DNA from 3 places in the Pseudomonas sp. BIGb0164 genome. Region 3 is predicted to be linked to each of the others. Evidence: predicted binding sites of a transcription regulator. Region 3 holds the regulator's gene; each other region holds the start of a gene.
What was found. The regulator sigma-54, encoded in region 3, starts transcription at its own class of promoters, with help from an activator protein. The targets are predictions, from matches to a motif close to ANTGGCATNNANNTTGCTNT.

Region 1 (9,994 bases), on a different contig from region 3:
GGTGCGCTCAAGGTAGAAGGCTTCTTCGCGGTACAGCTGCAGGAAGGCGCCGTTGTACTCGCGCACTTCTTCGGCGGTTTTGAGCTTGACGAAGAACTCGGCGACTTCGGTCTTGATGCCGCCGTTGCCACCGATGTACATCTCCCAGCCGGAGTCGACGCCAATAATGCCTACGTCCTTGATGCCCGCTTCCGAGCAATTGCGTGGGCAGCCGGACACCGCCAATTTGACCTTGTGCGGTGACCACATGTTGAACAGGTCATGCTCCAACTCGATGCCCAGTTGGGTGGAGTTCTGCGTGCCGAAGCGGCAGAACTCGCTGCCGACGCAGGTCTTCACGGTGCGGATGGACTTGCCGTAGGCGTGGCCGGACGGCATGTCCAAGTCTTTCCACACCCCCGGCAAATCCTGCTTCTTGATCCCCAGCAGGTCGATGCGCTGGCCGCCGGTGACCTTGACCATCGGCACGTTGTATTTGTCGGCCACATCGGCGATGCGCCGCAGCTCCGACGGGTTGGTCACACCACCCCACATCCGTGGGACCACGGAATAGGTGCCGTCTTTCTGGATATTGGCGTGGGCGCGTTCGTTGATCAGGCGCGATTGCGGGTCATCCTTGGCTTCGCCCGGCCAGGTGGAAATCAGGTAGTAGTTCAAGGCCGGGCGGCAGGTGGCGCAGCCGTTGGGCGTGCGCCAGTTCAGGTAGCTCATGGTACCGGCGATGGTCAGCAAGTGCTGGTCGCGGATGGCTTGGCGGATCTGCCCGTGGTTGAGGTCGCTGCAGCCGCAGATGGCCTTTTCGCTTTTCGGCTTGACGTCAGCGGCGCCGCCCACGGTATTGATCAAAATCTGCTCGACCAGGCCAACACAGGAGCCGCAGGAGCTGGCGGCCTTGGTATGTTTTTTCACCTCGTCGACGCTGAACAGCCCCTGTTCCTGGATCGCCTTGACGATGGTGCCCTTGCACACGCCATTGCAACCGCAGACTTCGGCGTTGTCAGCCATGCTCATGGCCTTGTCCTGGCCTTGATGGCCGACATCGCCCAAGGCATTTTCGCCGAACATCAAGTGATCGCGGATCTCGCCGATGGCGTGGTTCTCACGGATCTGGCGGAAATACCAACCGCCGTCAGCGGTGTCGCCGTACAGGCAGGCGCCGACCAGGATGTCGTCCTTGATCACCAGTTTCTTGTACACACCGCCAATCGGGTCGGAGAGGGTGATGGTCTCGGTGCCTTCGCCGCCCATGAAGTCGCCGGCCGAGAACAGGTCGATGCCGGTGACCTTCAATTTGGTCGAGGTGACCGAGCCTTTGTAGGTGGCAAAGCCCAGCTGTGCGAGGTGGTTGGCGCAGACCTTGGCCTGCTCGAACAGCGGCGCCACCAGGCCATAGGCGATGCCGCGGTGGCTGGCGCACTCGCCGATGGCGTAGACGCGCGGGTCGTAGGTTTGCAGGGTGTCGTTGACCAAAATCCCACGGTTGCAGGGAATGCCGGATTTTTCCGCCAGCTCGGTGTTGGGCCGGATACCCGCCGCCATCACCACCAGGTCGGCAGGGATGATGTCGCCGTTCTTGAACTGCACCGAGCCGACGCGACCGTTGCCCGCGTCATGCAGCGCCTGGGTCTGCTCGCACAGGCGAAACACCAGGCCACGGCTTTCCAGCTCGGTCTGCAACAGTTGGCCGCTGGTCTTGTCCAGCTGACGCTCCAGCAGCCATTCGCCGATATGCACCACAGTAACGTGCATGCCGCGCAGCATCAGGCCGTTGGCGGCTTCCAGGCCCAGCAGGCCACCGCCGATGACCACGGCGTGCGTGTGGGTCTTGGCGGTGTCGATCATGGCTTGGGTGTCGGCGATGTCGCGGTAGCCGATCACGCCCTGCAACGTATTACCGGGGATCGGCAGGATGAAGGGGGTGGAGCCTGTGGCGATCAGCAGGCGATCGTACTCCGCCTCGGTGCCGTCTTCGGCGATGACGATGCGTTTGACGCGGTCGATCTGCACCACTTTACGGTTGAGCAGCAGCTTGATGTTGTTGTCCAGGTACCAGCTCAAGTCGTTGAGCACGATCTCTTCGAAGGTTTGCTCGCCGGCCAGTACCGGCGACAGCAGGATGCGGTTGTAGTTGGTGTGCGGCTCGGCGCCGAACACGGTGATGTCGTACAGGTCGCTGCTCAGCTTGAGCAATTCTTCAAGGGTGCGAACCCCGGCCATGCCGTTGCCGATCATCACCAGTTTGAGTTTTTTCATGTCGTTCTCCGCAATGGCTCGACCAATCACGCGCAAACAAAAAAAGGCGTCCCCGCTAGTTACCTAGCGAGGACGCCTTTGTCCTGGTCCCGTTCTCTCGGGAAGCTCGCCCTTCGACGTTGAAGGTGCGGCTGTATGTGGGGTGTTGTGTCAGCTAATGCAGCGGTTGTGCCAAGTTGCGTTGTGCCCGGGTTTACGGGGCTTGCGCAAAAACTGGAGTGGGGATTTGCTCCCTAGTGGTGCAACAACCAGTACACCAGCACCAGATTGATGAGCAGCGACGCCACCGCCAGGGTCTGCCAGACCTTCAGCGGTTCACGCTCCAGCAGTGGCCTGGGTCGCACGCTCAGTTCGCGGCGATCGGCCTGTTCCAGCACCAGCAGCCATTCTTCGGCGGTTTCATAACGCTGCGCGGGTTGAGCGGCCACCGCGCGTTCCAGGCTCAGTGGCAGCCAATCCGGCAGGTCCGGGCGGTAGCGGCTGGCGCTGACAGCTTGGGTGAAACGCGGCCGTTGGAAAGCCTCGATTTCACCGTAGGGGTAATGCCCGGTGAGCAGGTAATACAAGGTAACGCCGACGCTGTACAAATCCTGCTGCGCTGTAGGCCGGTCACCAGCAAAGGCCTCCGGCGCGATAAAACTCGGGGTGCCAGGCAGCAAGTGAGCGCGGTCTTCAGAAAGGCCCGGGCAGTAGGCCAGGCCGAAATCCAGCACACGCAGTTCGCCGTCGTCCCCCAGCAGCAGGTTTTCCGGTTTGATGTCGCGGTGCAGGATCTGCCGTCGATGCAGCATGCCCACGGCCCGCAGCAAGCGCTCGGCGATGGACTGCCATTGCGCCAGGGGCAGCGGGCCTTGCTGCTGGAACAGCGCAGCCAGGGTTTGCCCGGGGTATTCGCGCATCACGTAGTACAAGTGCTGACGCCCGCTGGCGGCATGCACTTCCGGAAACGCGCGACCGGCCACCCGCCGTAAAAACCATTCTTCCGACAGCAGGGCCTGGCCGGCATCGTTGTCGTCGTCACGGTTGAGCGGCAAGGTTTTCAACAGCCAGGGTTGCTGCTGGGCATCGCGTACCCGGTACAGCAACGACTGTCGACTCTGCGCCAGCACGCTTTCTACCTGCCAGCCTTCAAAGCGTTGCCCAGCCTTAAGCGGCGGCGGCAAAGGCCACTGCTGCAACTGCACCAAGGCATCGCCGAGGGTGGCCGCGCCCAGCGTGTCGATGCGCACCAGCAAAGCGCTGGCGTTGTCCTGGCTGCCGGCCAGATGAGCGGCGTTGACCAGGGTGTTCACGGCCAGGTCGAGGTCGGTTTGTTCGCGCAGGATCGTGCTGATGCTGTGATCGCCCAACGTGGCCCACACCCCATCGCTGAGCAGCAGGAAGCATTCGCCCGTGCGCAGTTCGCCGTCGAGAAAATCCAGCACCAGGTGCTGATCCAGGCCGAGGGCGCGCTTGAGCACATGCTGCATGCCCGGTTGCTCCCACACATGGTCTTCGCTGATGCGCTGCAACTCGCCGTCCAGCCAGCGATACACCCGGCAATCGCCAACGTGGGCCAGGGTGAAGCGCTGGCCGCGAAACACCAGGGCGCTGAGAGTGGTCAGCAGCGGCTGGCCACCGCCATTGGCCTGCAGCCAGCGGTTTTGCGCGAGCAGCAGGCGTTCCAGGGCCTGGGCCACGCCCCAGGTTTGCGGCGTGGCGTAGTAATCCAGGGCCAGGGCCTGCAAGGTCGAGCGCGCCGCCAACCCGCCATCGGCGCATTGGCTCACACCGTCGGCCAATGCGCACAGGTAACCTTTGCTGGCGGCCAGTTCCGCGACCGGCGTGACCACGCGCAGGGCGTCCTGGTTTTCGGCCCGTGGGCCGATGGCGCTGGCGTGGGCGACGCTCAGTTGCAGGCTCATCAGACGCGCGCAGCGGTCACGGCGGCCGAACCCCAAGTGGTTCTCCAGCGGCGTTTCACGCCGTGCAGGCCGAACCAGGCCAGCACGCCAAGGCTGGCGAACAACCACAGCGCCATCTGGTAACTGCCGGTGCTTTGCTTGATCGCACCCATGCCGGCCGCCAGGGCAAAACCGCCGATCCCACCGGCCATGCCGATCAGGCCGGTCATCACGCCGATCTCACGGCGAAAACGCTGCGGTACCAGTTGGAACACCGCGCCATTGCCTGCGCCGAGGCCGAGCATGGTGCAGACGAACAGCGCCAAGGCCGCGTAGGAACTGGGCAGGTTGAAGCCCACCGCCGCGATGCAGATCGCCGCCACGCTGTACATGCCGAGCAGGGTGCGGATGCCGCCGAACCGGTCGGCCAAGGCGCCGCCCAACGGACGCATCAGGCTGCCGCCAAACACGCAGGCCGCGGTGTAGTAGCCGGCGGTAACCGGGCTCAGGCCGTACTGGTCGTTGAAGTAGCCGGGCAGGGCGCTGGCCAGGCCGATGAAACCGCCAAACGTGACGCTGTAGAAGAACATGAACCACCAGCTGTCGCGGTCACCCAGGGCCTTGAAGTAATCGGCCATGGATTTGGCTTTCGGGCGTTCCGGTGCATTGCGCGCCAGCCAGGCGAAGACGATCAGGGTAAGCACCAGCGGGATCAGGGCGAAGCCGAACACATTGCTCCAGCCAAACGCTGCGGCCAGCACCGGTGCGAGCAAGGCCGCAAACACGGTGCCGGAGTTGCCGGCGCCGGCGATGCCCATGGCCTTGCCCTGATGTTCGGCGGGGTACCACTGGGACGCCAGGGGCAGGGCGACGGCAAACGACGCACCGGCCATGCCCAGGAACACACCCAGCAACAAGGCTTGTTCGTAGCTGTGGATGCCCAGCTTCCAGGCGCCCAACAGCGCGGCGATCACGATCACCTGGCCGATCAGCCCGGCGGTTTTGGGCGACAGCTTGTCGGCCAGCATGCCCATCAGAAAGCGCAGCACGGCGCCCGCCAGGATCGGCGTCGCCACCACCAGGCCACGCTGCTGGGTGGTCAAGTGCAGGTCGGCGGCGATCTGCACCGCCAACGGGCCCAGCAGGTACCAGACCATGAAACTCAGGTCGAAATACAGGAACGCGGCAAACAGGGTCGGGGTGTGCCCGGATTTCCAGAAGCTTGATTTCATCACGCACCTCAACGGTTGGGAGTCTTGTAAGAAGGCCGGGTGATGGAACAGCCGGCGAAGGCTGCCCCACCGGCCCCATGCGCTGGGGCCAAAACGAAAAAACGCCGCCACCGGGTTTGCGGGGGGCAAACCGGATGTGCGACGTCTTTGTCGTGGAGGGGCAACCGCCGTTGGTTACCTGTGATGAATGCTTAGCAAGAGCTGAGCCAAATCAGCCGAGCAGCTCACTCATGGCGATAATCTGCTCGGCCACCTGGATCAGTTTCTGCTGGCGGCTCATGGCCTGGCGGCGCATCAGGGTGTAGGCCTCTTCTTCATTGCAGCTCTTCATTTTCATCAGCATGCCCTTGGCCAGCTCGATGCGCTTGCGCTCGGCCAGTTGCTGGTCCCGTGCCTGGAGCTGGGCGCGCAGGGCCTGGTCGCTCTCGAAGCGCGCCATGGCCACGTCGAGAATCGGCTGGAGGCGCTGGGCCTGGATGCCTTCGACAATGTAGGCGCTGACGCCGGACTTGATTGCCTGGCGCATCACATTCGGGTCGTGCTCATCGGTAAACATCACGATCGGCCGTGGCTGGTCGCGGCTGACCAGCACCACCTGCTCCATCACATCGCGCCCGGGTGACTCGGTATCGATCAGGATCACGTCCGGTCGCACCGTTTCGACGCGCGCCGGCAGGTCGATGGTCAGGCCCGACTCATCGATGACCTCGAACCCGGCCTCAATCAGCGCGGCCCTAAGCCGACCGACCTTGCGCGGAGTGTCGTTGATCAACAGGATTCGCAACATATCCGTGCTCCTGTCAGCGCAAGGCTTGGCGGCTGGTGTGGTCGGTCATGGCGTGCAGGCGGAAGCTGCGCGCGTAGGCGGCGGGGTCGCTGCCGTCCCAGACCTTGCCGTCGATCAATTGGCTGCTGCGCATGTCCTGGGGGCTGCTTGAAACATTCACGGCGCTGGCGGCTTGACGATACAGGTCCAACTGCTGGACCTGGCGGGCGATGCCCAGGTAGTCCGGGTCTTCGCGCAGCAGGCCCCAGCGGCGGAACTGGGTCATGAACCACATGCCGTCCGACAGGTAGGGCAGGTTGACCTCGCCATCGGCAAAAAAGCGCAGCGCGTGAGGGTCTTGCCACTGGTTGCCCAGCCCATCGTCATAGGTGCCCAGCAGGCGAGGTTCGATGCAGTCGAGTGGCGCATCCAGGTAGTCGCGGGCGCTGAGCAGTTGTGCGGTAGAGCGACGGTTTTCCTGGCTTTCTTCAATAAAGCGGCTGGCTTCGAGAATGGCCATCACCAGCACCCGCGCCGTGTTGGGGTATTGCTCGACAAACGCCTGGGTGCAACCGAGCACCTTTTCCGGATGATCCGGCCAGATCGCCTGGGTGGTGGCCAGGGTGAAACCTTGATGTTGCTTGACTGCGCTGGCACACCAGGGCTCGCCGACGCAAAACCCGTCGATGCGCCCAGCCTGCAGATGCGCAACCATCTGCGGCGGCGGGACCACCACACTGTCCACGTCCTGCAAGGGGTGGATGCCTTGGCTCGCCAGCCAGTAATACAGCCACATGGCGTGTGTGCCCGTGGGAAATGTCTGGGCGAAGGTCAGTTTTGTTCGGCTTTGGTGCACGTGGCGATCCAGTGCCTCGGGAGTGGTCACGCCTTGCTGCTGCAGGCCGTGGGACAGGTTGATGCTCTGGCCGTTCCTGTTGAGGCCCATCAGCACCGCCATCTCGGTGGGCGCCACCCCGCCGATGCCCAGGTGCACGGCATAGATGAGTCCATACAGGCTGTGGGCGGCATCCAGCTCACCGCTGACCAGTTTGTCGCGCAGGTTAGCCCAGGAGGACTGGCGCTTGAGGTTCAGCGTCAGCCCGTAGGGTTGGGCGAAACCCTGGGTGGCGGCAACCACCAGTGAGGCGCAATCGGTCAGTGCCATGAAGCCCAGGTCCAGGCTGCTCTTTTCCGGAGCGTCACTGCCGTTGACCCAGGCCAACGGATTATTCACCGGGCTGTTGCCGACTGAATCGTTCATCAACACCTACCTTTTCTCTGAAAAAAAAGCGTCGTTCCCTCGGATGGCGCTATGGGCCATTGAAGGGTAACGACGCCTTTGTCTGTAGGCCTGCTCCGACGCTGGTGCGGGCCCTGATGCAATGTCTGTAGCAAGGCACATGCCACGCGTTGCCGTCAGCTTTTCATCAAGATTGAACGCCGCTTGCCTTTCAGTATGGCCGCTTCGCTACGCCAGACCGCTGAGGAAACCTCACCTTGCACGCTGACTCCGCCGCAACGATGACCTGTCACCGACTATGCCGGTGGGCGTTGTGTGTCGTGTTGCTGCTCAGCTGTGCAGCGGCCTGGGGTGACGAGTACCAGGCGCAGGAGGAAAGCCTGGGCACATTTTTCAATGCACTGTTGGGGCCCTTGGGTGTGGCGGTGGTGGTCAGCCGACGGGTTGAGCGCAAGCGTGTCAGTGGAACATACGACTTTGCAGCCCCCGAACAGGTGCTGGAGGCGTTGGCCCGACAGGAGGGATTGATCTGGCACCGCGACCGGCAAACGCTTTACCTCTACGAGGCTGCCGAGATCAGAAGTTCGGCCGTCGTGCTCCGGCATATTTCCGTCAGCAAGCTGCGCAGCCTCATGCAAGGGGCAGGGCTGGATGAGCCCCGCTTCCCTCTGCGTGATGGCGGGCAGCGCATGTTTTATGTGTCCGGGCCGCCGAGCTATGTCGACCGCGTGCTGCAAATGGCGCAATTGATGGACCGCCGGGCCGTGAAGACGCCCGTGCAGGCGCAGGCCTTCGGCGTGGTGGAGGTGCTTCACCATTTTGTAGCGGACCGCCAGGCGGGCACCGGTGCAGATCAACCTGTGGTACCGGGGATGGTTTCGATGATCGAGGCCCTGCTGGCGCGTAAACAGAAGAGCCTGCTGGCAGACAAGGGCTTTGCGGTCATTCCCTACCCCAACACCAACAGTTTGCTGGTCAGGGGCACGCCTGCGCAGGTGCGGCTAGTCAAGCAATGGGTGGCGGAACTGGACGTGCCCCAACAGACGAATGAAGCACCGCCCTCTGACGTCACTCAATGAATTGAAGGGCGAAACCAGTGGTGAACCTTGGCATGGGTAGCGAATTGTCTTACCGGGTACTTCCGAAAGTCGTCGGGTCTATGGGCTTTGTCCTGCCGTACGTTGCAGAACAGGTTTTTATAGTCGTGGCGTTGATTGGGCAACCGGTGCAGGAAATAGTGATTTCAATGTCGAACGTCGGATACAGAGGTGTGCATGGCCGTCGCAAGTGATGGGTTGGCGACGGCCCTGGTTTTTGATCGCTGGACCTTGCACGGCGATGGCCGGTTGACGGGGGAGGGCGCGGACATTCAATTGCCGCCCAAGGAGGGCCAGGTACTGCGCTTGCTGCTGGCTTCCGGTGGGGCGCTGATGACCAAGGATCGCTTGCTGGAACAGGCATGGCCTCGGGGCGAGGTGGCGGAGGAGTCGCTGACGCGGTGCATCTACGCGTTGCGCAAGCACCTGAAGGCCGACAAGGGGTTTATCAAGACGATCTATGGCCGGGGGTACCGTTTTACTTGCGCGGTGCAGGCCGAAGAACCGAGGGTATGTTCGGTGTGCGGGCAGGCCCGCAATGGCTAGTGCGTGGAGCAGGAGCCTGCTGCTGGCTCTGTGGATGGGCAGCAACACGGCGTTGGCCGACTGCTGGGACGAAGCTGCCAGCCGCTATGACCTTGAGCCTGAGTTGCTGCAGGCCATCGCTGCCGTGGAGTCGGGTTATCGCACGCAAGCGGTCAACTACGACAACCGCAACGGCACGCGAGATATCGGCTTGATGCAGATCAACAGCATTCATTTGCCGCGCCTGCTCAAGCAAGGCATTACCGAAGAGCGGCTATTGAACGAGCCTTGCCTTTCGGTGGAGGTAGGCGCGTCGATCCTTGCCGAATTCGTCCGGCGTTTCGGTTACAACTGGACGGCAGTGGGCTCCTACAATGTGGGGCCGGGCCCGGGCCCGCAGCGTGAAGCCTTGCGCATGCGCTACGCCGAAAAGATCTGGGCGCGCTATGAGGCGCTGGTAGCGCGGCGCTATTGACGATTGGACGGCATGCCTCGCGCGCGCGCCGTGACCCCGGCTATAATCGCCGCCACCTTTACCGCCATCCGAGTCTAGCCCGCCCATGTATACCCTGGCCCGCCAGCTGTTGTTCAAACTCTCTCCGGAAACCTCCCACGATCTGTCCCTGGACCTGATCGGTGCCGGTGGCCGACTGGGGCTCAATGGCCTGGTATGCAAGGCACCGGCGAAAATGCCGGTGTCGGTGATGGGGCTGGACTTCCCCAACCCGGTCGGCCTGGCTGCCGGCCTGGACAAGAACGGCGCGGCCATCGATGGCTTCGCACAGTTGGGTTTCGGTTTTGTCGAAATCGGCACCGTGACCCCACGGCCACAACCGGGCAACCCCAAGCCACGCATCTTCCGCCTGCCGGAAGCCGAGGCGATCATCAACCGCATGGGCTTCAACAACCTGGGGGTTGATCACCTGCTGTCACGGGTGCAGGCGGCGAAGTACACGGGGATTCTCGGGATCAATATCGGCAAGAACTTCGACACCCCG
Region 2 (9,994 bases), on a different contig from region 3:
TCGCGGCGGCGACCTGCGGTGTGTTTGAGCGCGGTCTCGATCATGATCCGCTCGAACGCCGGTACGGCGCTGTCCAGCAGATTCGATTGGCCGCGTGCCAGGGCCTGGTCGGCCCATTGGCGCAGGGCCTGCTCCCAGTTGGTCACCGGTGCCGAATCCTGCGGCAGGCTCAGCAGCTCGGGCGGCAGGTCACTGATGTGCACTTCGCGCCCGGACGCCATCACCGTGATCCAGCGGCAGGTGTTCTCCAGCTGGCGCACGTTGCCGGGCCATGGCAGGTTCTTCAGGTACTCCTCGGTCTCGCTTTTCAGCAGCTTCGGCTCCACGGCCAGCTCTTGGGCGGCGCGGCTGAGGAAGTGGCGGGCGAGGGTCGGGATGTCTTCGCGACGGTCCGACATACGCGGAATATGGATGCGGATCACATTAAGGCGGTGGAACAAGTCCTCGCGGAACTTGCCGGCGTGCACCAGGGTTTCCAGGTTCTGGTGGGTCGCGGCGATGATGCGCACGTCCACCTTGACCGGTGTGTGCCCGCCCACGCGATAGAACTCGCCGTCAGCCAGTACACGCAGCAGGCGCGTCTGAGTGTCGGCTGGCATGTCGCCGATTTCATCGAGGAACAAGGTGCCGCCGTCGGCCTGCTCAAAACGCCCACGGCGCAGGTTGGCCGCACCGGTGAAGGCGCCTTTTTCATGGCCGAACAGCTCGGACTCCATCAAGTCCTTGGGAATTGCCGCCATGTTCAGCGCGATAAACGGCGAGGCCGCCCGTGGGCTGTGGCGATGCAGGGCGTGGGCCACCAGCTCTTTACCGGTGCCCGACTCGCCGTTGATCAGCACGGTGATGTTGGAGTGGCTCAAACGCCCGATGGCGCGAAACACTTCCTGCATCGCCGGCGCTTCGCCGATGATTTCCGGGGTGCGGGTCAGGGTCGGCGGCGCTTCCTGGTTCTGCTGTTCCTGGGCGTGCTGGTTGGCGCGTTTGACCAGTGCCACCGCTTCGTCCACGTCGAACGGCTTGGGCAGGTATTCAAAGGCGCCACCCTGGTAGGATGCGACAGCGCTGTCCAGGTCCGAGTGCGCGGTCATGATGATCACCGGCAAGCGTGGGTGCTGCTCGCGGATGCGCGCCAGCAAGTCCAGGCCACTGGCGCCGGGCATGCGGATATCGGAGATGATCACATCCGGTTGCTGACGCGCCAGGCGGCTCATCACCCCATCGGCGCTGTCGAAGCTCTGGGTGGTCATGCCTTCCTGTTGCAAGGCTTTCTCGAGGACCCAGCGGATAGAACGGTCGTCATCGACGATCCAGACAGTTTCACTACGGCTCATGTCGATGGGGCTCCTTGTTCCAGAGGCAGAAAGATCGAGAAGGTGGTGTGGCCAGGATGGCTCTCACATTCGATCAGACCCTGGTGCTGGCTGATGATGTTCTGGGTAATGGCCAGGCCCAGCCCGGTGCCATCCGGGCGGCCGCTGACCATGGGAAAGAAGATGGTTTCCTGAAGTTCCGCAGGAATGCCCGGACCGTTGTCGATGATCTCGACCTTGGTCACCAGGCGATGGCGTACATGGCCGATGGTGAACTGGCGCAGGGCGCGGGTGCGCAGGCTGATGCGGCCCAGGCGCAGCTCGTTCTGGCTGCTGATGGCCTGCATGGCGTTGCGCACGATGTTGAGCACCGCCTGGATCATCTGTTCGCGGTCGATCAAGACATCGGGAATGCTCGGGTCATAGTCGCGCACCAAGGTGATGCAGCCCTGGCTTTCGGCCTCCACCAACTGGCAGACGCGTTCGAGCACTTCGTGCACGTTGGTCATCGCCAGCGACGGCAACTTGTTGGAACCGAGCATGCGGTCCACTAGGTTACGCAGGCGGTCGGCTTCCTCGATGATGACGTTGGTGTAGTCCTTGAGATTCTCGTCGGGCAGCTCGCGGGCCAGCAATTGCGCCGCGCCACGGATGCCTCCCAGCGGGTTCTTGATTTCATGGGCCAGGCCGCGCACCAGCATCTTGCTGGTCTCCTGCTTGGACAGCTGCGCTTCCTCCTTGGTGATGCGCAGTAGGCGGTCGCGGGGGTGCACTTCCAGCAGCAGCAGGGTGGCGCCGTTGCTCAGGATGGGGGTCACGGCGTAGTCGACGGTCAACGTCTGGCCGGTAAGGGCCGTGAGCATCGCCTCGCGCTTGGTGAACGGGTGTGCCTGCTCCACCGCCTGGCGCAGCGAGCTCAAGGCCTCGGCCGACTCGGTGAACAATTCGCTGATGAACTGCCCATGGCTGCGCTGGCCGCTGATGGCCAGGAGCATCTCCGCCGCCGGGTTCATGTACTCAAGACGCAGGTCGTCATTGAGCAGGATGGTCGCCGTGGTCAGGTTGTCGAGTAGCAAACGGTGCAGTGCATCGCTGATGGTCATCAGGACCTCTTTTGGAGCAAGGCGCGGGCTTCGGGCACACGCTGATACAAGGAAAATGCAAAAACCAAACCAAGGCTCCGAAAAGAAGCGCGAAACCCCTGAAATGGGGGTTTTAGGCGCGAAACTGTGGCGTTCTGCCAGCTTGCTCGGGAAGTTTCGAACCAAAATGGGCTGAGTCGATGGGAAGGGTGCAGCCTATCGCACCAATATAGTGCGGTTTTGTGAAGGTTGTTCAGGAAGCACCTGAATGAGCGCAATTCAAATGTGGGAGCGGGCTTGCTCGCGAATACGGTACTTCAGTCGACATCTTCATTGACTGATGCGCCGCTTTCGCGAGCAAGCCCGCTCCCACAGGTTTGATGGGATTTGCAGGCTCTAGCCTTTGTGGATGCACAGCTCGGCGGTGGCGCGGATCATCGCCAGTTGTTGCATGGGCTCGTTCAGCGGTTCGTGGACGGCCTGCGCCAGCCACTGCGGGCACTGAGGGTCGGTGCGTTGCGGGGTGAAGTCCGCCAATTGCTGGAGCAGGCGTTTTTGCAGTTCGTCGAGGCGGGGGCGAATCTGCTTCACCAAGTCCGGGCGTGGGTCGTCGGGCGCCTTGCCCTGGAACTGCCAGTCGGACAGCAGGGTGTACTGCACCAGTTTGTTGGCTTCGATCTGCGCCGAGAAAAACTGCTCGGCGGCAGCAGGGCTCAGTTTGTAGCTCGGTGCCTGGGTGGCAGCACTGGCGATCACCTCTTGTTCGCGCGTCTTGTCCTCCACGGGCTTGTGGCTGTCCCATTTGCTCAGGGCGACCTGTTCGGCGATCTGCAGGCGTTCGGCGATGCTGTTGAGCAGGGGGTCGAGCGTGGGTGGCGCAGCGTGGGCGCTGGCACTGGCAAATAGCAGGGCAAATAAGAGTCGACGTTTCAACGGTGATCTCCTGATGGGAGGGCGCCAGCCCTCTTTTATAGTGTTCAAAAAGCCTGGGCAAAAAAAAGACCTCCCGAAGGAGGCCTTTCTTGTCACGCTACGTCAAGTAGCGCTACTGGATTAGCAGCTGTAGTACAGCTCGTATTCCAGTGGGTGTACGAAGGTGCGTACTTTGATTTCTTCTTCGCTTTTCAGCTCGATGTAGGCATCGATGAAGTCGTCGCTGAATACGCCGCCTTTGGTCAGGAACGCACGGCCCTTGTCCAGCTCTTCCAGGGCTTCTTTCAGGCTGCCGCACACTTGTGGGATCTCTTTGGCCTCTTCAGGCGGCAGGTCGTACAAGTTTTTGTCGGCGGCATCGCCAGGGTGGATCTTGTTCTGGATACCGTCCAGACCCGCCATTACCAGGGCAGCGAAGGCCAGGTATGGGTTGGCTGCTGGATCCGGGAAGCGGGCTTCGATACGGCGAGCGCGAGGGCTGGACACGTAAGGAATACGGATCGAGGCGGAGCGGTTACGCGCCGAGTAGGCCAGCATTACCGGTGCTTCGAAACCTGGGACCAGACGCTTGTAGGAGTTGGTCGACGGGTTGGTGAAGCCGTTCAGGGCCTTACCGTGCTTGATGATACCGCCGATGAAGTACAGGGCAGTGTCGGACAGGCCGGCATAACCTTCGCCAGCGAAGGTGTTTTTGCCTTCTTTAGCGATGGACAGGTGAACGTGCATACCCGAACCGTTATCGCCGTACAGAGGCTTAGGCATGAAGGTAGCGGTACGGCCGTAGGCATCAGCCACGTTGTGTACGCAGTACTTCAGGGTCTGAACTTCGTCAGCCTTGGCAACCAGGGTGTTGAACTTCACGCCGATTTCGTTCTGGCCGGCAGTCGCCACTTCGTGGTGGTGAACTTCGATGACCAGGCCCATTTCTTCCATGGCGTTGCACATGGAGGTACGGATTTCGTGGTCGTGGTCGAACGGCGGAACTGGGAAGTAGCCACCTTTGATACCTGGACGGTGGCCTTTGTTGCCGCCTTCCACGTCCTGGTCGGACATCCACGAACCTTGTTCGGAGAAGATCTTGAACATGGAGCCGGAGATGTCGGACTTGAACTTGACCGAATCAAAGATGAAGAATTCTGGCTCTGGGCCTACGAATACAGTGTCGCCGATACCGGTCGACTTCAGGTATTCCTCGGCACGCTTGGCGATCGCACGTGGGTCGCGGTCGTAGCCTTGCATGGTCGAAGGCTCGATCACGTCGCAGACGATGATCAGGGTTGGGTCTTCGGTGAACGGGTCGAGCACGGCAGTGCTGTCGTCCGGCATCAGGATCATGTCGGAAGCTTCGATGCCTTTCCAGCCAGCGATGGAGGAGCCGTCGAACATTTTGCCTTCTTCGAAGAAAGCATCATCCAGCGCGTCGCGAGCCGGCATGGTCACGTGGTGCTGAGTACCTTTGGTGTCCGTGAAGCGCAGATCAATCCATTTAACGTCATGATCTTTGATGAGTTGAACCGACTTCGACATGGTGTCCTCCGGGTGGCTTCGGGCTGGGTAGTGGAGTTAGCCCTTAGAATGTGGGTGATGCCGGCGCGGATACTCCGCCAAGGCAACCTGCCTCACAAGGGAGCAAATTGCATGCCAGTGCGCCAACATGGCCTTTTTGCCTCGAAATGGCCCCTATAACGGTGCAATCCGCTGAAACGGAAAAAATAACGCACTGCAATGTAGCGTTAATTCGTGAAAATGACCTGTTTTGGTGCGCTCAACCTGTTGTGCATATTAACTGGTTAAACCTTGAGCGATTTCCGCTATAATCCGCGCCCCCCTTTTTCAGCAGGCCCGGCGCGCGCTGTTTCCATGAAATTAATCGTTAAAGTCTTCCCCGAGATCACCATCAAGAGCCGACCGGTACGGACGCGTTTCATCCGCCAATTGGCCAAGAACATCCGTGCCGTGCTCCGAGACCTGGACCCGGCTGTGGTGGTGAACGGTGTGTGGGACAACCTCGAGCTGGAAACCCGCATTACCGACGCCAAAGCCTTGAAGGACATGGCCGAGCGCCTGAGCTGCATGCCGGGCATCGCGCATTTCCTGCAGGTGGATGAGTACGCGCTGGGCGACTTCGACGACATCACCGAGAAGTGCAAGCAGCACTACGGTGACTCGCTGACCGGCAAGATCTTTTCGGTGCGCTGCAAGCGCGCCGGCAAGCACCCGTTCAGCTCCATGGACGTCGAAAAATACGTCGGCAGCAAGCTGCGTCGCGAGTGCGGCGCGGCAGGAATCTCGCTGAAAACGCCGGAAATCGAAGTCCGTATCGAAATTCGCGACCAACGGTTGTTTGTGATCCACAGCCAGCACAACAGCATCGGCGGCTACCCGCTGGGCGCCCTGGAACAGACCCTGGTACTCATGTCCGGCGGTTTCGATTCCACTGTGGCGGCCTACCAGATCATGCGCCGTGGCCTGATGAGCCACTTCTGCTTCTTTAACCTGGGCGGGCGTGCACACGAATTGGGCGTGATGGAAGTTGCGCACTTTATCTGGAAGAAATACGGCAGCTCCCAACGCGTGCTATTTGTGAGCGTACCGTTCGAGGAAGTGCTGGGAGAAATTCTCGGTAAAGTCGATAACGGTCATATGGGCGTAGTATTGAAGCGTATGATGTTGCGCGCGGCGTCGAGCATTGCCGATCGCCTGCACATCGATGCGCTGGTGACCGGTGAAGCGATCTCCCAGGTGTCCAGCCAGACGCTGCCCAACCTGTCGATCATCGATTGCGTCACCGAGAAGCTGGTCTTGCGCCCGCTGATCGCCAGCCACAAGCAGGACATCATCGACCTGGCAGAAGAAATCGGCACCGCCGACTTTGCCAAGCACATGCCTGAGTACTGCGGGGTCATTTCGGTGAACCCCAAGACCCACGCCAAGCGTTACCGCGTGGAGCATGAAGAGAAAGAATTCGACATGGCGATCCTGGAGCGTGCGCTCGAGAACGCCAAGCTGGTCCCGATCGATCGCGTGATCGACGAGTTGGGCCAGGATGTGAAGATCGAAGAAGTCAGCGAAGCCCTGGCCGGCCAGATCGTCATCGACATCCGTCACCCGGATGCCGCTGAAGATGAGCCACTGGAAATCGCTGGCATCGACGTGCAAACGCTGCCGTTCTACGCACTGAACGCGCGTTTCAAGGAACTGGATAACAGCCGTCAGTACCTGCTGTATTGCGACAAAGGCGTGATGAGTCGCCTGCATGCCCACCATTTGCTCAGTGAGGGGCATGCCAATGTGCGCGTTTATCGACCGAGCTAAGAGCCCGGGGCTGTTTGCCTGTGGCCTGCGTCACCGGCCCCCCGACTCTGCCGTCAAGCTGTAACGGCAAGGCCTGACTCTACTGTTAATCGCTGCCACGACCTGTCAGCACACCGAATCCTCTGATCGAGATACACAAGTGATCGAAAATCTACGTAACATCGCCATCATTGCTCACGTTGACCATGGTAAAACCACCCTGGTAGACAAACTCCTGCGTCAATCCGGCACCCTGGAGCGCAACGAGCTCAACGACGAGCGCGTGATGGACTCCAACGACCAGGAAAAAGAGCGCGGTATTACCATCCTGGCAAAAAACACCGCTATCAACTGGAACGGCTACCACATCAACATCGTGGACACCCCGGGCCACGCCGACTTCGGCGGCGAAGTAGAGCGCGTCATGTCGATGGTTGACTCCGTTCTGCTGCTGGTTGATGCCCAAGACGGCCCTATGCCGCAAACCCGTTTCGTGACCAAGAAGGCGTTCGAAGCCGGCCTGCGTCCGATCGTGTGCATCAACAAGGTTGACCGTCCAGGCGCGCGTCCGGACTGGGTTCTGGACCAGATCTTCGACCTGTTCGACAACCTGGGTGCCACCGAAGAACAGCTGGACTTCAAAGTTGTCTACGCCTCGGCCCTGAACGGCATTGCCGGTCTGGACCACAACGACATGGCTGAAGACATGACCCCGCTGTACCAGTCGATCGTCGACAACGTGCCAGCACCGGCTGTTGACCGTGACGGCGCGTTCCAGATGCAGATCTCCGCTCTGGACTACAACAGCTTCCTGGGTGTTATCGGCGTTGGCCGTATCGCTCGTGGTCGCGTTAAGCCGAACACCCCGGTTGTCGCTATCGGTGCCGACGGCAAGAAGCGCAACGGTCGTATCCTGAAGCTGATGGGTCACCACGGTCTGCACCGTGTAGACGTTGAAGAAGCAGCTGCTGGCGACATCGTGTGCATCAGCGGTATGGACTCGCTGTTCATCTCCGACACCCTGTGCCACCCGGACACCGTCGAGGCGATGAAGCCTCTGACCGTCGACGAGCCAACCGTTTCCATGACCTTCCAGGTAAACGACTCGCCTTTCTGCGGTAAAGAAGGCAAGTTCGTGACCTCCCGTAACATCAAGGAGCGTCTGGACAAAGAGCTGCTGTACAACGTTGCTCTGCGCGTTGAAGAAGGCGACTCGGCTGACAAGTTCAAGGTTTCCGGCCGTGGTGAGCTGCACCTCTCGGTACTGATCGAAACCATGCGTCGCGAAGGCTTCGAAATGGGCGTTGGTCGTCCAGAAGTGATCATCCGTCAAGTTGACGGCGTGAAGCAGGAACCGTTCGAAAACGTCACCATCGACACCCCGGAAGAATCCCAGGGTAAGGTGATGGAAGAGATGGGTCTGCGTAAAGGCGACCTGACCAACATGGTGCCGGATGGCAAAGGCCGTGTACGTCTGGAATACAACATCCCTGCTCGTGGTCTGATCGGTTTCCGTAACCAGTTCCTGACCCTGACCAACGGTGCTGGCATCCTGACCTCGATCTTCGATCGCTACGACACCATGAAGTCCGGCGACATGTCCGGCCGTCAGAACGGTGTTCTGGTATCGGTAGAAACCGGCAAGGCACTGACCTACTCCCTGGAAACCCTCCAGGCGCGTGGCAAGCTGTTCGTTGAACACGGTCAAGAGATCTACAACGGCCAGATCGTTGGTCTGAACAGCCGTGACAACGACATGGGCGTCAACCCAACCAAAGGCAAGAAGCTCGACAACATGCGTGCTTCGGGTAAAGACGAAACCATCGCTCTGGTTCCACCTGTTCGCTTCACCCTGGAACAGGCTCTGGAATTCATCCAGGACGACGAGCTGTGCGAAGTGACGCCTAAGTCGATCCGCCTGCGTAAGAAGATCCTGGACGAAGGCGAGCGTACCCGCGCTGCCAAGAAAGCCAAGAACTGAGTTAACTCAGGCTGAATGAAAAACGCCCCCGGTCGAAAGGCCGGGGGCGTTTTTTTTATACCTGGATTCTGTGCGCCGCGGGCTCTTGTAGGGAGCGGGCTTGCCCCGCGCTGGGTGGCGAAGCCGCCCTAAATCCAGACACCTCGGTGTTTCAGTCAGACCGAGGCGCATGGTCTTGGGGCGGCTTCGCCACCCAGCGCGGGGCAAGCCCGCTCACTACAGGTTTGGCTTTGGATCAGAATTTATCGAGTGTGCGCAAATTGGTCTCGCGCACCACTTCCTTCGGCTTGTACGCGCAATACCCCGGGCGTGGCCCGATTTTCGGGTGGTTGCGGCATGTGTCCGGGCGCTTGTCATAAATAGTGCAGAAGCGCGTCTTACGATCCAGATACAGGCAATCGTTGTTGCTCATGCGCTGCAGGGTAAAGATCTCGGACTTGGAATTGAAACGCTCGACGATGCCTTCCTTCTGCAAACGCTTGGCGATGTTCTTCGGTGGGTCACCACGCTCGAACTCATCGACGATGCCAATGCGGATCAGGTCTTTGATCTTCACTTCCACCGGCAGCGTGCAGCAGCTGGACACGCAGCCCCCACACATGTGGGCGGAGTATTTCTGCCAAGTCTCGAGACGGTCGAGTTCCGCGGCGGCGATCAGTTGAGGCTTCATCAGGGTTCCAAGGTGGGGCGTTATCCGGGCGCGCGATCATACCGGGATTGGTGGTTTTTTGAACAATATTTTGCGGATTTCCGCTGCAAGGCGGCGTGAACGGTGATCGGGCACGAGCCCTGCATCTAAAACCCCAAAGGTAAATGCGTTAAAAAAGTGCCGAACCAGAGCGTCTACCGTCTGTCAGACCGACTAGGCTCTAGCCACTCCTTCTATCTCGCCCGAGGTCGCACCGATGTCTCAGGAACCGCTTGCACGAGAAGCAGAGGTAGCCGCATTTCGCGATGCCGTCTTGACCAAACTCACCTACGCGGTGGGCAAGGACCCGGATCACGCCTTCGACCACGACTGGTTCGAAGCCATTGCCCTGGCCGCGCGCGACCAGATGGTCGACCACTGGATGAACCATACGCGGCATATCTACCGCAAAGGTCAGAAGCGGGTTTATTACCTTTCCCTGGAATTCCTGATTGGCCGCCTGCTCTACGACAGCCTGAGCAACCTGGGTGTGCTGGAAATCGCACGCGACGCCCTGTCCGAGCTGGGCGTGGACCTGGAGCGCATCCGCTTGCTGGAGCCCGACGCGGCGCTCGGCAACGGGGGGCTGGGCCGCCTGGCGGCGTGCTTCATGGAAAGCATGTCGACCCTGGGCATTGCCGGCCACGGTTATGGCATTCGCTATGAGCATGGTTTGTTCCGCCAGGCGATTGTTGATGGCTGGCAG
Region 3 (9,994 bases):
TGCTGCTGACGCTTGACCGGGCTCAATGCCGCCAGTTCATCGCTAATCACGTTCAGCTGGAAGTTGCAGCCTTCGCCTTCAACTTCTACGTTCGTATCCGGCAGCTTTCCTTCAAGGAAGCGCTTAACTTCTAGGGCCTGCATGCTCAACCTCTATCGGCGCCCAGTGCGCACGGGTCGCACATCATACAAAAAAGCCCCGCGCCTGCGAACCCCGCATAGCAGGACTCTGACGGGGGGCTTTCCTGAAAATGGCTATTAAGGATGCGCCAACAGCTCGGTCAGGCCAGAAACCTCGGCAATTTCCCGCATGTCCTCGGGCATTGCACGGATGCTGACCGGCTTTTTGATCGCCTCGGCATCTCGGATAAAGCACAGCAATAACGACAAGCCAACGCTGCTGGACTTGGTCACCGCCGAGCAATCGAGCACCAGTGCAGGCGCGGTGCTGGTCTTGATCAGCGCCTGGCCCTGCTTGCGCAGGTCAGGCCCGGTGCGGTAGTCCAGCACGCCGCTGAGGAACAACTCGCCGGCGTCGCCGAGACGAACAGCCGACTCGGTCATTGTGCGGACTTCCCGGCAGCTTGCTTGTCAGTTTCTTCCTTGGCCTTGGCCACTTCACCGGCCCAACCGTTGATGGTCTTGTCCAGGTCGTTGCCGTTGCGCTGCATGGCGTCAGCGAACTGATCACGGAACAGCTTGCCGATGTTGATGCCGTTGATGATCACGTTGCGCAGTTTCCACTCGCCGTTGACCTTCTCCAGCGTGTACTGCACAGGGTAGACCGCGCCGTTGTTGCCTTTGACAGTCATGCCGACGCTGGTACGGTCGCCCGACTCGTCCTTGGCAGGGTCCACGGTGATGCCCTGGTTGTTGTACTCAAGCAGCGCGTTGCCGTAGAACTGGAACAGGCCCTTCTTGAAGTTTTCCTGGAAGGTCTGCATCTGCGCCGGGGTCGCCTTGCGCGAATACTTGACGGTCATGATGCTGCGGGAAATGCCTTCGGCATCCACCACCGGGCCCACGATCGAGTTCAGCGCGTCGTAGAACTTACTCGGGTCCTGCTTGTACTGCTCTTTGTTGGCAGTCAGGTCAGCCAGCATCTTGCTGGTCGTATCCTGCACCAGATCGTGCGCAGAACCTGCCGCGTTGGCCAGCAGCGGCAGCGCTGCAAGCAATACCAGCAGGCCACGTCGCAAGGTAGAGATCATGAACAGATTCCTCATTTGGCGTCTTTATTGACCGTATTGAGCAGGAATTTACCGATCAGGTCTTCAAGCACCAGCGACGACTGCGTGTCGTGGATGGTCGAACCATCCTTGAGCAGGGCTGTTTCCCCGCCCACGCTGACACCGATGTACTTCTCGCCCAGCAGACCCGCTGTGAGGATAGATGCAGTGGAGTCAGTCGGCAGATTATCTACCTTCTTGTCCACCTGCATGGTCACCCGGCCGGTGAAGCTGTCGCGATCCAGATCGATTGCCGTGACCTTGCCGATGGTAACGCCGGCCATGGTCACTTTAGCTCTGACCGTCAAACCGGCGATATTGTCGAAGTACGCATAAAGTTTATAAGTATCGGCGGTGGGGCTGGCCGACAGGCCACTGACCCGCAGGGCCAGCAACAGTAAAGCCAGGATGCCAGCCAGCAAGAAAAGGCCGACACCGATTTCCACAGTGCGGTTTTGCATCAGAAATCTCCAAACATCAAGGCGGTCAAAATGAAGTCAAGGCCCAGTACCGCCAGCGAGGCGTACACAACGGTCTTGGTGGTGGCGCGACTGATCCCTTCTGAGGTGGGCTCACAGTCGTAGCCTTGGAATACGGCGATCCAGGTCACTACAAAGGCGAAAACGATGCTTTTGATGATGCCGTTGAGCACGTCACCACTGAAGGTCACGCTGTTCTGCATGTTGGCCCAGTAGGAACCGTCATAGACGCCCAGCCAGTCAACCGCCACCCACGAACCGCCCCAGATACCGACCACGCTGAAGATCATTGCCAGCAGCGGCAGGGAAATGAAGCCGGCCCACAGGCGCGGGGCGACGATGTACTTGAGCGGGTCCACGCCGATCATTTCCAGGCTGGACAGCTGTTCGGTGGACTTCATGTTGCCGATTTCTGCCGTCAGGGCAGAACCGGCGCGCCCGGCAAACAGTAAGGCGGTGACCACCGGCCCCAGTTCACGCAACAGCGTCAGGGCGACCATCTGCCCCACCGCCTGCTCCGAACCGTAACTGGACAGAATGTTGAAACCCTGCAGCGCCAGCACCATGCCAATGAACACGCCGGAAACGACGATGATCACCAGGGACATCACGCCCACCGAGTGCAACTGCTTGATCAGCAGGCCAAAACCGCCGCCGATGCCGCCACGACCGAGCAAGGCATGAAACAGGAAGAGGGTGGAACGGCCCAGCACTTCGACAATGTCGATGCCCGAGCGGCCGAAAAGGCGAACCTTTTCGATAAGAGATGTCTTGCGCATCAGCGCTTCCCCAGAAGATCTGAGCGGTAGTCCGCTGCCGGAAAATGGAAAGGCACCGGGCCATCAGGATCGCCGGTCATGAATTGGCGAATGCGCGGGTTATCGGCGTTCATCAACTCTTCTGGAGTGCCCTGCCCCAACACCTGGCCATCACCGACGACATAGAGGTAGTCGGCGATGCTCGCGGTTTCGGCCAGGTCATGGGAAACCACGATACTGGTGATACCCAGCGCATCGTTGAGCAATCGAATGAGGCGTACCAATACGCCCATGGCGATCGGATCCTGACCCACGAACGGTTCGTCGTACATGAGGATCTGCGGGTCGAGGGCGATGGCCCGCGCCAGTGCGACACGGCGCTTCATGCCACCGGACAGTTCGTCAGGCATCAGGTCGACGGCACCGCGAAGGCCCACGGCCTGCAGTTTCAGCAACACAATGTCACGAATCATTTCATCGGACAGCTGGGTATGCACCCGCAGCGGAAACGCCACGTTTTCGAATACATCGAGATCGGTGAACAACGCACCGCTCTGGAACAGCACACCCATGTGCTTGCGCGCATCGAACAGGTCGCTGCGCGACAGCGTCGGCAGGTTCTGTCCATTGACCCACACTTCGCCGGCACTGGGCCGCAATTGCATGCCCATCAGGCGCAACAGAGTGGTCTTGCCACAGCCTGAAGGGCCCATGATGCCCGTGACCTTGCCGCGGGGAATGCGAATATCGACGTTATTGAAGATGCTGCGCGTCCCGCGCTTGAAGGTAAGGCCCTTCAGCTCGACCGCGTAGGCGTTATCGGCACTCATCTAAACTCCTTGGGATGCAGCCTCTCACTCAGACACCATGTGTACGACATTCGTTTGCAACGGATGTGCAAGCAGGTAGCCACATGGGTTGGGTGAACCGAACTGGCGGCGAACTATATCACTGCTGGTGCGGCGCCCCCAAGGCCGGAACTGCGCTTGTTCAGATTGACGACAGGGAAAAACATTGCCGACTGTGTTGGGCGGGAGCGGAATCTCTGACGCCTTGTGAATAAAGCCTGACGAACTTGCGTGAGGGAATTGATCATTACCGCTATAATCGCCGACTTTTCGTCAGGCTATACGATTTCAGACATGAGCCAATCCAGCGACCTTATTCAATCCGCACAGCGCACCATCCGCCTCGAGCTCGAAGCCGTAGAGGGCTTGCTGGCCCATATCGACGCGGATTTCGTACGCGCCTGCGAGATGATTCTGGCCAGCAAAGGCCGCGTTGTTGTGGTCGGCATGGGTAAATCCGGACACATCGGCAACAAGATCGCCGCCACGCTGGCAAGCACCGGGACCACCTCGTTTTTCGTGCATCCGGCAGAAGCCAGCCACGGCGACATGGGCATGATCACCAAGGATGACATCATCCTGGCGCTGTCCAACTCCGGCACCACCAACGAAATCGTCACCCTGTTGCCGCTGATCAAGCGCCTGGGCATCAAGATGATCAGCATCACCGGCAACCCGGAATCGACGCTGGCCAAGGCCGCCGAAGTGAACCTCAACGTTCACGTGGCCCACGAGGCCTGCCCGCTGAACCTGGCGCCGACGTCATCGACCACCGCCGCCCTGGTCATGGGTGATGCGCTGGCCGTTGCCCTGCTGGAAGCCCGCGGTTTTACCGCAGAAGACTTCGCTTTCTCCCATCCCGGTGGCGCCCTGGGCCGCCGCCTGCTGTTGAAAGTGGAAAACGTCATGCATGCAGGCGATGAATTGCCTCACGTCCAGCGCGGCACGCTACTGAAGGACGCGCTGATGGAAATGACCCGCAAGGGCCTCGGCATGACCGTTATCCTGGAAGCCGATGGCCGCCTGGCCGGGGTATTCACCGACGGCGACTTGCGCCGCACCCTGGACCGCACCATCGACATCCACACCGCGACCATCGATGCGGTCATGACCCCTCATGGCAAGACCGCACGCCCGGAAATGCTGGCTGCAGAAGCGCTGAAGATCATGGAAGACCACAAGATCGGCGCGCTGGTGGTGGTCAATGAAGATGACCGCCCTATCGGCGCCCTGAACATGCACGACTTGCTGCGTGCGGGAGTAATGTAATGACAGGCGACCTGTTGCAACGCGGCAAGAACATCAAGCTGGCGATTTTCGACGTCGACGGCGTGCTGACCGATGGCCGCCTGTACTTTCTCGAAGACGGCAGCGAATTCAAGACGTTCAATACCCTCGACGGTCAGGGCATCAAGATGCTGATGGCGGCAGGAGTGCAAACGGCCATTATCAGCGGTCGCAAGACCCCGGTTGTGGAACGTCGTGCACAAAACCTGGGGATTCCTCACCTGTATCAGGGCCGTGAGGATAAACTGGTGGTTCTGGACGAGCTTCTTGGCCAACTCAACCTAAGCTATGAGCAGGTCGCCTACCTCGGTGACGACCTGCCCGACCTGCCGGTCATTCGCCGGGTAGGCCTGGGCATGGCTGTCGCCAACGCGGCAGCATTTGTTCGTGAACACGCCCATGGCATCACCACGGCCCGTGGCGGCGAAGGTGCCGCGCGTGAGTTCTGCGAATTGATCCTGCGCGCCCAGGGCAGCCTTGAAGCGGCCCACGCCGCCTACTTATAGAGCGTTTTATGCTGAGCAAAAAGATTCGCAACTTCCTGCTATTCGGGGTCATCGCCGCGCTGTTCCTCGCGGTGGGCTACTGGAATATCAGCCCGGAGCGCTTCCTCGACAAGCCTGTAGCGCAGGTTGACGACGGGGCCATCGACTATTACGCCATCAACGCCAAAAGCGTGCAGTTCCTGCCCGACGGCAAGGTGCAGTACGAAATGACGTCGGACAAGGTCGAGCACTTGAAGGCTACTGAAGTGACCTTGCTGACCAACCCCGACATGAACATCTATCGCGGCACCGAGTTTCCGTGGCACGTCACCAGCAAGCGTGGCGAGGTCAACCCGGACGGCACCCAAGTAGAACTGATCGACTCGGTACGCGTTGCGCGCACTGACGACAAGAACCGCGACACCGTGATCACCACCAGTCGCATGACCGTATTCCCGCAGAAGCAATATGCGCAGACCGAGCAAGACGTTAGAATCGACGGCGCTGGCGGTGTATCGACTGGCAAGGGAATGAAAGCGTATTTGAAAGAAAGCAGGATACACCTGCTATCGAACGTAAGAGGACAGTATGAGGCTCGTTAAAACTCTCCCTATTTTGCTCGGTCTGGGCGCAGCACTGGGAAGCGTGAGCGCCTGGGCTCTGCCGAACGATAGCCAGCAACCGATCCACATCCAGGCTGACGATGCGCAGTTGGATGACAAGCAAGGCGTGGCGACCTACACCGGTGGCGTGATCATTACCCAGGGCTCGATGAAGATCACTGGCAACACGGTGACACTGACCCGCACCAAGAGCGGCGATATCGACGTCGTGACCTCGGTGGGCAACCTGGCCTATTTCGAACAGAAGCAGGCACTTGCCGACACCGCCCCGATGAAGGGCTATGGCAAGACCATTCAGTATCACGCCCAGCAGAACCGCATTGTCCTGATTGACCAGGCCAAGGTCGTCAGCACCGACGGCAACACCACGGAAGGTGAAAAAATCACCTATGACACCGTGAAACAGGTCGCCAACGCCGGTCGCGCCAATGGCAACAAGGTCACCGCACCTCGTCCGCGTATCGACATGGTTATCCAGCCGAAGAAGAAGGCCGAGTAATGGCAACCCTGAAAGCCCAGCATCTGGCCAAGGCCTACAAAAGCCGTCAGGTCGTGCGCGACGTCAGCCTGTCGATCGACAGCGGCCAGATCGTCGGCCTGCTCGGCCCCAACGGTGCCGGCAAGACCACCTGTTTCTACATGATCGTCGGCCTGGTCCAGGCAGATCAGGGCCGCGTACTGATCGACGACCTGGATGTCAGCCACCAGCCGATGCACGGTCGTGCTCGCGCCGGTATCGGCTATCTTCCCCAGGAAGCGTCGATCTTCCGCAAACTGTCGGTTTCGGACAACATCATGGCGATCCTGGAGACCCGCAAGGAACTCGACCGTGACGGCCGCCGCAAGGAGCTGGAAAGCCTGCTGCAGGAATTCCATATCAACCACATCCGCGACAACCTGGGCATGAGCCTGTCCGGTGGCGAGCGTCGCCGTGTGGAAATCGCCCGCGCATTGGCCACCGCGCCGAAGTTCATCCTGCTGGACGAACCGTTCGCCGGCGTCGACCCGATTTCGGTGGGCGATATCAAACAGATCATCCACCACCTCAAGGCCAAGGGGATCGGCGTACTGATCACTGACCACAACGTTCGCGAGACCCTCGATATCTGTGAAACCGCTTATATCGTCAACGATGGCCAATTGATCGCCGAAGGCGACTCCGCCACCATCCTGGCCAACGAACTGGTCAAGGAAGTGTACCTGGGCCACGAGTTCCGCCTGTAAGCGTCGCGGTGTCAGGCCGAACGCCAGCGCGCGCGGGAGTCAATAAAAACCTCAGTTTTTTTATTGTTACCGCGCTCTAGGCAAAGCCCCCGATATCAGGCATATAATTTGCTTATGTTTGGCGCTCACGCGCCCTGTCGTGGATGGCGCATTGCGCCGGCGAATAAGGTGTTAAGCCCCTGCCATGAAACCATCGCTAGTCCTGAGAATGGGCCAGCAGCTGACGATGACACCGCAGCTGCAACAGGCCATCCGCCTGCTCCAATTGTCGACCCTGGACCTGCAACAGGAAATCCAGGAGGCCCTGGAGTCCAATCCGATGCTCGAACGCCAGGAAGAAGGCGACGACTTCGACAATGCAGACCCGCTGGCTGACAACATCGAGCAAAAACCCAATTCCGACGTGCAGGAACCCTCCTATCAGGAAACCGCCCCGACGGTGGACAACCTGGAGGACGGCGAATGGAACGAACGCATTCCCAACGAGCTTCCCGTGGACACGGCCTGGGAAGACGTCTACCAGACCAGTGCCAGCAGCCTGCCAAGCAATGACGATGACGAGTGGGACTTTACCACCCGCACGTCCGCCGGCGAGAGCCTGCAGAGCCATCTGCTGTGGCAACTGAACCTGGCACCGATGTCCGACACCGATCGCCTGATCGCCGTCACCCTGATCGACTGCATCAATAACCAGGGCTACCTGGACGAAACCCTTGAGGAAATCCTTGAGGCATTCGACCCGGAACTGGACATTGAGCTGGACGAGATCGAAGCCGTCCTGCACCGAATCCAGCAATTCGAACCGGCCGGCATTGGCGCCCGGACCCTCAGCGAGTGCCTGCTGCTGCAATTGCGCCAACTTCCGGCCAAGACGCCTTGGCTTGCCGAGGCCCAGCGCCTGGTCAATGACTACATCGACCTGCTGGGCAGCCGCGACTACAGCCAGCTCATGCGCCGCATGAAGCTCAAGGAAGACGACCTGCGCCAGGTCATCGAGCTGGTCCAGAGCCTCAACCCACGCCCCGGTTCGCAGATCGAGTCCAGCGAAGCTGAATACGTCGTCCCTGACGTGATCGTACGCAAGGACAACGAGCGCTGGCTGGTGGAGCTTAACCAGGAGTCGGTACCACGCTTGCGCGTCAACCCGCAGTACGCCGGTTTTGTACGTCGTGCCGACACCAGCGCCGACAACACCTTCATGCGCAACCAGTTGCAGGAAGCGCGCTGGTTCATCAAGAGCCTGCAAAGCCGCAACGAAACCCTGATGAAAGTCGCCACCCAGATCGTCGAGCACCAGCGCGGCTTCCTGGAATACGGCGACGAGGCGATGAAGCCGCTGGTGCTGCATGACATCGCCGAAGCAGTGGGCATGCATGAATCGACGATCTCCCGGGTGACCACGCAGAAATTCATGCATACCCCACGGGGTATTTATGAACTGAAATACTTTTTCTCCAGCCACGTCAGCACCTCCGAAGGCGGCGAATGCTCGTCCACGGCGATCCGCGCGATCATCAAAAAACTGGTTGCCGCTGAAAATCAGAAAAAGCCATTGAGTGACAGTAAGATCGCTGGTTTACTGGAGGCACAAGGCATTCAGGTCGCCCGTCGAACCGTCGCCAAGTACCGCGAGTCCCTCGGGATCGCGCCTTCCAGCGAGCGTAAGCGTTTGATGTGACGGGCGGGCCACAGCGTTCCAGTGGCAGGCACCCCGGCCTGCCGCTTTATGCACTGGCAACGAAGGAGAAGCTGTATGCAAGTCAACATCAGTGGACACCAGCTGGAAGTCACCAAACCCCTGCGTGAATACACCGAAAGCAAGCTGAACAAGCTGGCAGGGCATTTTGACAAGATCACCAACGTGCAGGTCATCATGGAGGTCGATAAGCTCAAGCAGAAAATCGAGGCCACCCTGCACGTACCGAATGCAAAGCTCGTCGCCAATGCGGAGCATGAAGACATGTACGCGGCGATCGACTCGCTCTACGACAAGCTGGACCGCCAACTCATAAAGCATAAGGAAAAGAATCTGCACCTGATGCAAGGTACAGGTCGTTAACTCTCCCCCCATGATCCGACTTGAAACCATCCTGACCCCCGGCCGTTCCCTCGTGAACGTGCCGGGCGGCAGCAAGAAAAAAGCCCTCGAACAAATTGCCAACCTGATCGCGCGCGAAGTGCCGGATCTGGAGATGCAAGATGTCTTCGACGCGCTGATTGCCCGTGAAAAACTCGGCTCCACCGGTTTTGGCAACGGCATCGCCATCCCCCACTGCCGTCTCAAGGGTTGCGAAACACCTGTCAGTGCCCTGCTGCACCTAGAAGCTCCCATCGATTTCGACGCCATCGACGGCGCCCCGGTCGACCTGCTGTTTGTCCTGCTGGTCCCGCAAGCCGCCACCGATGCGCACCTGGAACTGCTTCGGCAGATCGCCAGCATGCTTGACCGCAAGGACGTACGCGACAAACTGCGCGGCGCCAGCAGCAATGAGGCGCTTTATCAGGTTGTCCTGGATGAACAGAACGGGCAGTAATCATGCGTTTGATCATCGTCAGCGGCCGCTCCGGCTCGGGTAAAAGCACCGCCCTCAATGTCCTTGAGGACAACGGCTTTTATTGCATCGACAACCTGCCGGCCGGCCTGCTGCCGGAGCTGGCGGAACGCGCACTGATCCACACCGAGCTGGCCCAGCCCCTGGTTGCCGTTTCGATTGATGCCCGCAACCTGCCCAGCCACCTTGAGCGTTTTCCGCAACTGCTCGAGGAGGTCAGGGCCAAGCATATTCATTGTGATGTGCTGTACCTGGACGCCGACGAAGAAACCCTGCTCAAGCGCTTTTCCGAGACCCGCCGACGTCACCCCCTCAGCAGCCCCCATCGCTCCCTGGCAGAAGCCATCGAGGATGAAACCAAGTTGCTGGGCCCGATCATTGACCTCGCCGACCTCAAGATCAACACCACCAGCCTCAATCTGTATCAGTTGCGCGATGCCATCAAGCTGCGCCTGCTCAACCAACCGGAACCTGGCACGGCGTTTCTCGTGGAGTCGTTCGGCTTCAAGC

Region 1: the regulator sigma-54 is predicted to act here: its motif matches at 7,523-7,542, upstream of M2394_RS15035 (CmpA/NrtA family ABC transporter substrate-binding protein).
Region 2: the regulator sigma-54 is predicted to act here: its motif matches at 4,952-4,971, upstream of glnA (glutamate--ammonia ligase).

What each region holds. Positions count from the first base shown of each region.
Region 1 covers NZ_JANUEA010000005.1:166,376-176,369, reverse strand. The annotation lists gene nirB (nitrite reductase large subunit NirB) at 1-2,253, opposite strand, end outside; gene M2394_RS15050 (bifunctional protein-serine/threonine kinase/phosphatase) at 2,487-4,157, opposite strand; gene M2394_RS15045 (NarK/NasA family nitrate transporter) at 4,157-5,368, opposite strand; gene M2394_RS15040 (ANTAR domain-containing response regulator) at 5,580-6,155, opposite strand; gene M2394_RS15035 (CmpA/NrtA family ABC transporter substrate-binding protein) at 6,169-7,395, opposite strand; gene M2394_RS15030 (secretin N-terminal domain-containing protein) at 7,695-8,453, shown strand; gene M2394_RS15025 (winged helix-turn-helix domain-containing protein) at 8,649-9,017, shown strand; gene M2394_RS15020 (transglycosylase SLT domain-containing protein) at 9,010-9,471, shown strand; gene M2394_RS15015 (quinone-dependent dihydroorotate dehydrogenase) at 9,557-9,994, shown strand, end outside.
Region 2 covers NZ_JANUEA010000004.1:395,548-405,541, reverse strand. The annotation lists gene ntrC (nitrogen regulation protein NR(I)) at 1-1,331, opposite strand, end outside; gene glnL (nitrogen regulation protein NR(II)) at 1,328-2,413, opposite strand; gene M2394_RS13140 (chorismate mutase) at 2,789-3,325, opposite strand; gene glnA (glutamate--ammonia ligase) at 3,446-4,852, opposite strand; gene thiI (tRNA uracil 4-sulfurtransferase ThiI) at 5,186-6,640, shown strand; gene typA (translational GTPase TypA) at 6,780-8,600, shown strand; gene M2394_RS13120 (YkgJ family cysteine cluster protein) at 8,836-9,270, opposite strand; gene M2394_RS13115 (glycogen/starch/alpha-glucan phosphorylase) at 9,506-9,994, shown strand, end outside.
Region 3 covers NZ_JANUEA010000002.1:610,170-620,163, forward strand. The annotation lists gene M2394_RS06705 (BolA family protein) at 1-143, opposite strand, end outside; gene M2394_RS06710 (lipid asymmetry maintenance protein MlaB) at 258-563, opposite strand; gene M2394_RS06715 (phospholipid-binding protein MlaC) at 560-1,210, opposite strand; gene mlaD (outer membrane lipid asymmetry maintenance protein MlaD) at 1,222-1,689, opposite strand; gene mlaE (lipid asymmetry maintenance ABC transporter permease subunit MlaE) at 1,689-2,486, opposite strand; gene M2394_RS06730 (ATP-binding cassette domain-containing protein) at 2,486-3,295, opposite strand; gene M2394_RS06735 (KpsF/GutQ family sugar-phosphate isomerase) at 3,608-4,582, shown strand; gene M2394_RS06740 (HAD family hydrolase) at 4,582-5,106, shown strand; gene lptC (LPS export ABC transporter periplasmic protein LptC) at 5,115-5,687, shown strand; gene lptA (lipopolysaccharide transport periplasmic protein LptA) at 5,674-6,207, shown strand; gene lptB (LPS export ABC transporter ATP-binding protein) at 6,207-6,932, shown strand; gene M2394_RS06760 (RNA polymerase factor sigma-54) at 7,117-8,610, shown strand; gene hpf (ribosome hibernation-promoting factor, HPF/YfiA family) at 8,686-8,991, shown strand; gene ptsN (PTS IIA-like nitrogen regulatory protein PtsN) at 9,002-9,466, shown strand; gene rapZ (RNase adapter RapZ) at 9,469-9,994, shown strand, end outside.